DNA from 3 places in the Hymenobacter antarcticus genome. Region 2 is predicted to be linked to each of the others. Evidence: riboswitches for the same ligand, from Rfam matches in the RefSeq annotation. Region 2 holds a riboswitch; each other region holds the start of a gene.
What was found. A riboswitch is a leader RNA that binds a small molecule or an ion and turns the genes downstream of it on or off. The one in region 2 is predicted to bind cobalamin.
Positions count from the first base shown of each region.

Region 1 (3,268 bases), on a different contig from region 2:
GGTGGCCAGCCGGGTGCGGGTGTAGCTGCTGAGGAAAGGGAAATTGAAGGAGGTTAACGGAAAAAAGAACGGTCATGCTGAACGCAGTGAAGCATCTCTACCGCGCCCTAATCCTAACATTTAAGTTAGTATTGGGGTAGAGATGCTTCGGCTGCGCTCAGCATGACCGTTCTGGTTCAATAAAACCCCATCCAACCCCAAAACTCCCAATGGAAACCGCCCGCCAAGTAACCAAATACGCCTGGGACGATATGCCCAAAGAGCAGCTGTCGGACCAGCTTTCGCGTCGCCTCATCACCGGCGATAAAATGATGCTGGCCCACGTCTACCTCAAAAAAGGCTGCGTCGTGCCGCTGCATCACCACGAAAACGAACAGATTACCTACATCCTCGAGGGAGCCCTGCGCTTTCACATCGGTGCGGAAGATGGCGAGGAAATCATCGTGCGGGCGGGCGAGGTGCTGCACATTCCGTCCAACGTGCCGCACATGGCCGAGGCGCTGGAAGACACGCTCGACGTGGACATTTTCAGCCCGCCCCGCCAGGACTGGCTCGACAAATCGGACGATTACCTGCGCCAGAAATAGCCCCATGAACCTCGGACTGAACGGAAAAATAGCCCTGGTAGCCGCTGCCAGCAAGGGCCTGGGCCGCGCCGTGGCCGAAGAGCTGGCCGCCGAGGGCGCGTCGCTGGTGCTGTGCGCCCGTGGCAACGACGAGCTGCAGGCCACCTGCGCTGCCATCGAAAAAGCCCACGGGGTGCCCGTGCTGGGCATTGCCGCCAATGTGGCCGAGCCCGCCGACGTGGCCCGCGTAGTGCAGGCCGCCTTTGCCCGGTTCGGCCGCGTCGATATTCTGGTAACCAACGCCGGCGGCCCGCCCGCCGGCACCTTCGACGCCTTGAGCCCCGAAGTCTGGCAGGCCGCCACCCAGCTGCTCCTCACCAGCGTGGTGGAGCTGACCCGCGCCGTGCTGCCCGGCATGAAAGAACGAGGCTGGGGCCGCATCCTCAACATCACGTCCATCTCGGTGAAGCAGCCGGTGGCCAACCTGATGCTGTCCAACAGCCTGCGGGCGGCCGTGACGGGCATGGCCCGCACGCTGGCTACCGAGGTGGCCCCGTTCGGCATCACCGTCAACAACATCCTGCCCGGCTACACCCGCACCGAGCGGGTGGTGAGCCTGGCCGAAGCCGCCGCCGCGCGGGAAGGTATTTCCGCTGCCGATGCCACGGCCCGCTGGGAAGCCGAAATCCCGATGCGCCGCTTGGGCGAGCCGCGAGAGTTTGCGGCGCTGGCGGCGTTTCTGTGCTCGGAGCGGGCCAGCTACATCACCGGCACGTCGGTGCCGGTCGATGGGGGCTGGATTCGCTCGCTGCTGTAATCTGGATAGAGCTTGGAACGATGAAAGTAGCCCGTCATGCTGAGCGAAGCCGAAGCATCTCTACCCCAGTAGTAATTATTTACGCTCGCGGTAGAGATGCTTCGGCAAGCTCAGCATGACGTTCCTGTTTTGTTCCCTAAGCCGCAACCCGCCCCGCACCCGTACCTTCGCCCCGTTGGTTCTCGGTTTGATTTCCTTCAATCAGCGGACGGTTTCCGGCCAGAGCTTCGGCTCCGACGGGAATTAAAAGGGAATCGGGTGCAACTCCCGAACAGACGCGCTACTGTGAGTTTCCCGGCCTGAACAGGTCGGAACAGGCCGCCCCATTTATGCCCATTGGCCCGCCCCAGCGGACTGAGAAGGGCGGGGCCGCCCGAAATAAGTCAGGAGACCTGCCGGCCGCCGAGTGATGCTGCCCTCGCGCTTTGGGGCTGGCATCGGCGGTGCCGTGCCGCCGCGCCCTGGGCGCGGCCGGGGTGTGGCGCGGCCGGTGGTTGGCTGCTGAAAACGGGGCTTGAAATCAGGCGAAGGCCCGTTATCGCCTTTTTTAACCCCCAGTTCATGCTTCTTGCCGACCGCATTGCCCGCGCCGAAACGCGCATCTTCAAAGCCGTATTTCCCAACACCACCAACCACTACGATACCCTGTTCGGCGGCACCACGCTCATGCTCATGGACGAGGTGGCTTTCATCGCCGCCACCCGGTTTTCGCGCCTGAAAATGGTAACCGTGTCTTCCGAGCGGGTCGATTTCACGCACCCCATTCCCGGCGGTTCTCTGGTCGAGCTGGTCGCCAGCATCGAGCACGTCGGGAAAACCAGCCTGAAGGTGCGCGTCGAGCTATTCGTGGAGCAGATGTACTCCGACGACCGCCACAAGGCCGTCACGGGCCTGTTCACGTTCGTCGCGGTCGACGAGCACAAGCGGCCTGTGCGGATATTGGAGTAATTGTCAGGTGCTCGTTGTTAGTTGTCAGGCTCAATTGGATATTCTGGAACATCACTGACAACTGACAACGAGCAACCGACAGCTAAAACTTCCCCAGCCCTACCCAGCCGCGCTGCATGGCGTAGTACACGGCCGTGCCCACCAGCAGGCCCACGAGGTAGCCATACGGCAGGCCGGCGCAGAGCAGGCCTACCAGCAGCGTCACCAGCAAATTGGGCCGCTGCCCGCTGATGTCGCGCAGCAGCGTGGCCAGCGACAGCGCCTCGAACAGCAGCAGCACGCCCAGCACCGGCAGCGGAAAAATCTGGACCACCTCGGCAAAGCCCTGGCTGAAAAACAGGCCCATCACCAGGAAAATGCCGCCGTAGATGACCGCCGAGCCACCCGTGCGCGCCCCAAACGCGTAGTGCCCCACCAAACCGCCCGAGCCGTGGCACACCGGAAAGCCACCCAGAAACGGGTTCACCAGGTTCATCAGCGCGTAGGTGAAGCTGATTTGGCGGACGCTGAGCGGACGGTCGGGGAAATGGTCGTGCACCACCTGCCGGGTGGCCAGAATGGAATTGCCGAGCGACAGCGGAATCTGGGGCAGCGCCAGCAGCACGGCCCCGGTGAGGATGTCGGCCGTTTGGGGCAGGTGCCACGTGGGCAGGTGCAGGCCCGCCGCCCGCTGGGCCGTGGCCAAATCGAGCTTGAATATCAGCGCGTAGGCCACGCCCAGGGCAATGACGATGAGCGCCGCCGGCCAGCGCCGGTTGCCAAACAGCAGCACCGTGACGGTGAAGGCCGCCGCCGCCAGCGCGTAGCCCGCCGCCCCGTCCGAGCCCACGTACTTGGTGAGGGCCAGCGTGGCCAGCTGCAGGGCCAGCCCGAACTGAATGCCGCGCACCACTGGCTTGGGCACCAGCCGCGCCAGCCCATCAATCAGCCCGGTTAT
Region 1 is NZ_BAABDI010000017.1:39,065-42,332, reverse strand. Features, by position in the region: gene ABD819_RS12880 (MFS transporter) at 1-25, shown strand, start outside; gene ABD819_RS12875 (cupin domain-containing protein) at 210-587, shown strand; gene ABD819_RS12870 (SDR family oxidoreductase) at 592-1,383, shown strand; cobalamin riboswitch at 1,576-1,797, shown strand; gene ABD819_RS12865 (acyl-CoA thioesterase) at 1,945-2,331, shown strand; gene ABD819_RS12860 (putative sulfate/molybdate transporter) at 2,414-3,268, opposite strand, start outside.
Region 1: another riboswitch for cobalamin. It lies ahead of ABD819_RS12865 (acyl-CoA thioesterase); the one in region 2 lies ahead of ABD819_RS20355 (TonB-dependent receptor).

Region 2 (3,268 bases):
CAGAGCAGGCCGGGGGTCGTACCGAAACAGGGCAAACGCGGCAAACCGGTTTTCGGTAATGGGCCGGGCGTAGCCGTCCACGGTGGCGGCAAAGTGCTGCGCCTCGGCCCCCAAGCGCAGGCTGGCGCGGGGGCCCAGGGCGAGCGTGTGCTCGGTCTGAGCCTGGGTGGTGCGCAGGTCCGAATCCTGGGGTTCCAGCGTATCGTCGCCGTAGCGAATGCCGTCCTGCACATAGGCCACGCGCACCAGGCCTTCGTAGCGGCCCCGGCGGTGGCGGTACTCGGTGAGGAGGCGGGTGCTGCGGTCCAGCTCGCGGCCGTGGCGGTTGGCCATGCCCAGCCCCACCTGAATCTGGCGGTCGGCCCCGGTGAGCCAGGCGGCGGCCAGAAGCTGGCCGTTTTGCCCCACGCGCAGGCGCACATCCTGGGTGAAATTCCACTGCTGAAAGGCGGCGTTTTGCTGGCGCAGGCCGGGCGTGCCGGTATAGCGCTCGGGCAGCACAAAGTCGTTTTGAGCCGTGCGGTAGAGGGCGGTGGTGCGCAGAGCCAGCCGGGAAGTGCCGTAGCTGGCCTCGGCGCTGCCGGCGGCCAGCCCGAAGCTGCCCACGTTGGCCTGCACGCTGCCCCGCAGGCCCGCGCCGAAGCGGGGCTGCCCGCTCAGCAGCACCGCGCCGCCCACCGCGCCCGTGCCGTAGAGGGCCGAGCCGGGGCCGGGCTGCACCGTTACCTCCGTGTTGCCGCCCACGGCCAGCAGCGAAAAATCGGCTTCGCCCAACGACGAAAAGTTGATGTTGACCCCGTTCCAGAGCACCGCCGTGTGGCGCGCCGACGTGCCCCGAATGCTGATGGAAGCCAGCTGCCCCGACCCGTAGTTCTTGAAGTAGATGGGCGTGCGGGCGGCCAGTGCCTCGGCCAGCGAGCTGCCCCGAAACTGGCTGAGCGCGGCCGAATCGAGGGCGTAGCGGGTGGTGCCCACGGCGTAGCGGGTGGTGCGCTCGGCCACCACGGCCACCTCGGCCAGCGGGTGGACGCGGCCGGTGAGGGTGTCGGGCCGGGTTTGGGCGGCGGCCGGCCGGCACAGGCCCGCAGCCACCAGCAGCGCAAAGGCCCCGGGCACCCAGGCAACAACGAAAATACGCATCCGAATCAAATTTTCGATAAAGAAAATTCGATTCAAAACCCGCCGCGCTCCTCTCCTGTTCAGAAGAAAAATGCTGCCGGGCCGAGGCCGAAAAACAGGAAAAAACCGGCTGCCCGAAGGCGGCCGCTGCTCTCTTTCTCCATCCGTCCTCCGCGAATGCTGAACCTATGAATGCGCTGGCAGGTCTCCTGGCTTGCTCCGCCGGGTGGGCCGCCTTCCCATTAGATGATTGATAATCAATCAGCAAACAGTGGCGTGTGTGGCCCACCCCGATATGAAGCGTACAGTTGCGGGGACAGCTCCGGCATTAAACCGGATTCCCTTTTCAGCCGCGCCCCGCGATTGGGGGTTGGCACCATCGCAGGGCAAAGGTAAGGGGTGGGAGTTAAGGGTTGAGGGCTGAGAGTTGAGAGTTGAGGATTAGGCAACAGATAACGTAACTCTCAACTTTTAACTCTCAACTCTTATCTGAACCTACCGGCGTACGGTGAAGCCCACGAAATACTCCCGGTCACTAATCCGGTTCAGGGCCAGGTGGGTACCGAAATCCAGCTGCAGGTTGTCGTTGAGCTTGATAATTGGGGCCACGTTCACGGAGGACTGCCAGCGGCGCTGCTGGGTATTCCACTGGGCCACGGCCTCGGTGATGAGGCCCAGCTTGCGGGTAAAATCGTATTCGAGGGCCACGGAGGGCACCATGTTCAGGTAGCGCTGGTCCTGCTCCCGGTCGTAGGCTACTTCGGATTGCAGTTGAGCTTCGAGGTTGAGCTTGTCGCTCAGCTCCACATCGACCGGCAGCACGAGGCCGTACTCGACGGCGCCATCGCCCACCGGGCCGCCGGTGGGCAGCCGCGCGTAGCCGATGATGGCCAGAGCAAACCTGCCCAGATGGTCGTCGCCCACGAAGTTGTGCTTCACCCGCAGGGTCACGTCGCCGAAGCCGGCGTGGCGTTCCTCAAAATCGCTGGCCCCGCTGGGGCGCTGCTTGAGCACGGTGTAAAGCGGGGCTTCCAGCTGCACATCGGTGCGGCGGCTCAGGCCCAGCTTGAGCATGGTGTAGGCCGCGTGCAGCTCCCGGGTGCGGTCCTCGTTGCCCGTACCGCCGTTGATGAGGCGCAGGGCATCCATCTCTACCTGCAAGTGCCCGGCATCGACGGTGAAGGGGCTTTCCGTCACGCCGGGGCGGTCGGGTTGCAGCTCGCGCAGGCGATTGCGCGGCACCGGCTTGAACAGGTTGAAATGAGCCGAATCGTAGGGAGACGTTTTGGCCGGGGCCTGGCCCCACGCCGCATCGAGGGTAAGAAAAAAAACAGAAAATAAGCCGGCGAAAAAGTGTTTCATGGCCGCTTGTACGCAAAAGCCGGGTTTTCGCCGGTGCGGCCACCGCGGTTGGCCAAAAGCAACTAGCCCGAGAGATATTTTCAGGACCATCAAATAACAGAGAGACCCAAAAAGGTTTCGGGCCGGGGCTGCCGTAAGGGCCCGACCCGGCTTGCCATGCCCGACCTTTGCCCCGAAAACCCGCCTGCATGACCGTTACCCAACTCAAGAACCGCCTCGGCCTGCTTTCCCTCGTGGTGAGCATCGGGCTGGTGGCCGTTAAGTTCTACGCCTACCACCTCACCCGCTCCCAGGCCGTGCTCACCGATGCGCTGGAAAGCATTATCAATGTGTTTACCAGCGGTTTCGCCCTGTACAGCCTGTATCTGGCCAGCCTGCCCAAGGATGAAAACCATCCGTACGGCCACGGCAAGGTGGAGTACCTGTCCATCGGCTTCGAAGGGGCCCTGATTTTCATTGCCGGCGTCTTTATTCTGTATAGCGCCTCGCTGAGCCTGCTGCACCCGCACCCGGTGGCCCGGCCCGACTGGGGCGTGCTCCTGCTGGCTAGCACGGCCGTGGTGAACCTGGGCGTGGGCCTGCTGCTGGTGCGCACCGGCAAACGCCTGAAATCGGTGGCGCTGGTGGGCGATGGGCAGCACCTGTACATCGATGCGGTCACGTCCATCGTGTCGTCGGGGGCGCTGGTGCTGGTGGCGGCCACCGGCATCGAGCGTTTCGATGCGGGCGCGGCCCTGCTGCTGGGCGGCTTCATTCTGGTGAACGGCGGGCGCATGCTCCGCCGGGC
Region 2 is NZ_BAABDI010000045.1:16,527-19,794, forward strand. Features, by position in the region: gene ABD819_RS20355 (TonB-dependent receptor) at 1-1,140, opposite strand, end outside; cobalamin riboswitch at 1,302-1,515, opposite strand; gene ABD819_RS20360 (transporter) at 1,615-2,481, opposite strand; gene ABD819_RS20365 (cation diffusion facilitator family transporter) at 2,670-3,268, shown strand, end outside.

Region 3 (3,268 bases), on a different contig from region 2:
ACGTGGCCAGCACCGCCAGCGCATCCGTGCCATCCACGGTGGGGTGGGCGGCCACGGCGGCGGCCAGCACCGCCTGCTTACGGGCCAGCCCGGCCTCGTCGAGGCCGGTGCCCCGGCCCACGCAGCGGGCCAGCGGCACGCCGCCGAGCAGGTGCAGCAGCACGGCCGCGCTGCTGGTGTTGCCGATGCCCATTTCGCCGAAGCCCACGACGTTGCAGCCGGTGCGGTGTATTTCGTCCACGAGGGCCGCGCCGAATGCCAGCGCCTGCCGGCACTCGGCCGCCGTCATGGCCGGGGCGTGGCGGAAGTTGCGGGTGCCCTCGGCTATTTTCTGGTCGATTACCGTCGGCACGTCGGCGAAGGAGCCGCGCACGCCGGCATCCACCACGCGCAGCGTGAGGCCATAGAGGCGGCAGAACACGTTGATGGCCGCTCCGCCCGCCGCGAAGTTGCGCACCATCTGGTGGGTCACGTCGGCCGGGTAGGCGCTCACGCCCTCGGCCGCGATGCCGTGGTCGGCGGCAAACACCAGCACGTGGGGCTGGCGCAGGGTCGGCGTCAGGGTTTGCTGGATGAGCGCCACCTGCCGGGCCAGGGTTTCGAGCTGGCCCAGCGCGCCCAGCGGCTTGGTTTTGGCGTCGATTTTGGCCTGAATGGCCCCGGCCAGCGCCTCATCGGGCGGGCGCGGCGTCGGAATAGTAAACTGGCTCATCTAGGCGCGGGCCAGGCGCGGCCGGGCCAGTACCGCCGGAAAGCGCCACTGCGCCAGCTCCAGCCCGCCAAACAGCACGGTGCAGTAGAAGAGGTTGCTCAGCAGCGAATGATTGAAAAACGGCCAGCCGGCCGCGTAGCAGGCCGCCAGTCCCGTTCCCGTCTGCGGGTACGTGGCCGAGCCCAGCCACACGCCAAAGTTGGTAATCAGAAAGAACAGCACCGCCGCGCCCACGCCGGCCCCGGCCACCCGCAGCCCCGACACGCGCCCGTGCAGCCCCGCGTGGGCCAGCAGCGCCAGCAGCGCGTAGGTGCCGTACTGCCAGTAAAAGCCCGAATAAAACAGCTGCACGTGGCCCAGGTACTGGTAGTTCAGCACCAGGTCGCTCAGCCACACGCCCAGCAGGGGCACCGCCACGGCCCAGCGCCGCCGCGCGAAGTAAGCGCCCCCAAACAGGGCCATCGAATCGAGGGGAGCAAAGTTGGGCAGATGCGGCCAGTGGGGCAACGCCACCCGGCCCAGCACGGCCAGCAGCACAAACAACAGCAGTACCCAGGGGCGCGGCGTCAACAGGTTTTTCATAAAACGACAAAAAAAGGGAAGTGGTCAGTGAGAAAGTGGGGGAGTGGTGCAGGCGGTCGGGGCGGCGGGCCCCGCGGCTACCGGCCGGACGGGCACCGGGCGGCGGTGCTCATCGACGGGGCCACGAAGGTGAACAGGCCCGTGACGGCCAGCTGCCGGTCCTCGGAGTACATCTGCTCGACAAATAGCTCGACGCGCACCGGCAGGCTGGTGGTGCCCACCCGCACCACGTTGCCAATCAGCTCGACCAACGTGCCGCCGGGAATGGGATGGGTGAAATCCACTTTGTCGGACGACACCGCCACCATTTTCAGCCGCGAAAAGCGCGTGGCCGTGATAAAGGCCACTTCGTCCGTCAGGTGCAGCGTAGGGCTCCCAAACAGGGTGTCGTAGTGGTTGGTGGTGTTGGGAAAGACGGCTTTGAAGATGCGGGTTTCGGCGCGGGCAAGCTGCGGGTCGGGCGGTATCATCGGGTGGCGGGCACGGGCAAAACGGACAAGGCGATACACTGCCGGGCGGCGTTCATGCCGTCCGGGCCACGCCCGCTGTCCCCTGCTGGTTGCTCTCCTCGGTCGGCCCACTCCCGCCTCGGCCACGCGGCGGCAGCTACGGGCGGAGAACGAAGGGGCCACACCTGATAAGAGCCCCAAAGCGCGGGGGCAGCATCAGCCAGCGGAAGGCAGGTCTCCTGACTTATAACCGGGGTTCCGCCTTCTCGCCCAAGCCGGGCAATGGCTGCGTGGAACGCCGCTGCCGGCCCCGAAGGACCGGCGGTTATTTACAGTAGCGCGTCTGTCCGGGAGTTGCACCCGGTTCCCTTTTCATCCCGGCCGAAGCCGGAAACCTTCCGTTGTTGGAAACGGGCAAACGGCCCGTCTCGCGTAACGGCCGCCAAGGTACGGGTTTTCCAACCGCCAGTACGGCACCCCGGCTCCTGGTCCGCTGTTTGCGCCAGGCCGTTTCAGCGTGCGTAGGGGCAGCCCCCGCCCGCGCCGCCGGGATTCAACGTGCCGTCCACGCGGGCACGAAACGGCTCCACGTACGCAGTCCTGCACCGCCACCCGCAAGCGCATCCGGGCCGAGTTGCGGGGCATCGGCCAGCTTATTCAATTGGTGCGCGACCATCCCAAGCCACCGAAAGCCCCCGTCCAACCCAAAATCCTCAACACAGACGGCGCGGAGCCAGTGGCCCACCCACCCGACCCCACCCAGGACCAGCAGACCCTTCCATGCAAAAAAGGCCGGCCCCTTATTAAACAGCAGCTTGTTCTTACCCAAGTCTTTTTCCGACTCCCTGGAGGTAGCGCCAGGACCTTTTTTTGCTGACTGACACCATTTGAAAAGCGACCCAATGAATAGGCAACCGCTCAAAAAAGCCCTGCCGGCCACATGGCCGGCAGGGCTTTTTTGAGTTTTGGTTAAGGACAACGCCGCTGCGGCGGCCGGGGGCTTTTTCTTGCTTTGCTGAGGCGCGGTCCGGCCTTAGGCCGCCAGCCCCAACGCCAGTCCCAACGAGCAAGGCGGCCCGCAGGCCGCGCCACGCCGCAAAAAAGGCCAGTAGTTTGCTAGTCGTGCTAGTGCTTAGGGGCTTCTTCGGCGGCCGAAACGGCCGCCGTGCGGAAGGCGGGCAGGTTTTTCAGGGTTTCGGGCAGAAACTCCACCTGGCCGCCGTGCAAGCGGTATACGGCCCCCACAATCAGCACCTCGCCGTTCTTATACTTTCGGCTCAGGATGGGGTCGAGGTCGCGCAGCTCTTCTACCTGGTCGAGGACGTTTTGCCGGATGGCGTTGTCGAGCGGGTCGCCGGGCTTGCCCTTGCTTTCGGCCACGGCGTGCTTGATGCTGTTGATGAGCGTGACGATGTGGCCCGGCACGTCGGGGCGCTTCAGGGCCGCGTCCACGGCCCCGCAGCTCTGGTGGCCCATCACCACCACCAGCTTGGTGCCCAGTACCAGGGTGGCAAACTCGATGCTG
Region 3 is NZ_BAABDI010000006.1:103,143-106,410, forward strand. Features, by position in the region: gene cobT (nicotinate-nucleotide--dimethylbenzimidazole phosphoribosyltransferase) at 1-712, opposite strand, end outside; gene ABD819_RS06650 (DUF6580 family putative transport protein) at 713-1,294, opposite strand; gene ABD819_RS06655 (acyl-CoA thioesterase) at 1,372-1,764, opposite strand; cobalamin riboswitch at 1,956-2,157, opposite strand; gene ABD819_RS06660 (carbonic anhydrase) at 2,869-3,268, opposite strand, start outside.
Region 3: another riboswitch for cobalamin. It lies ahead of ABD819_RS06655 (acyl-CoA thioesterase); the one in region 2 lies ahead of ABD819_RS20355 (TonB-dependent receptor).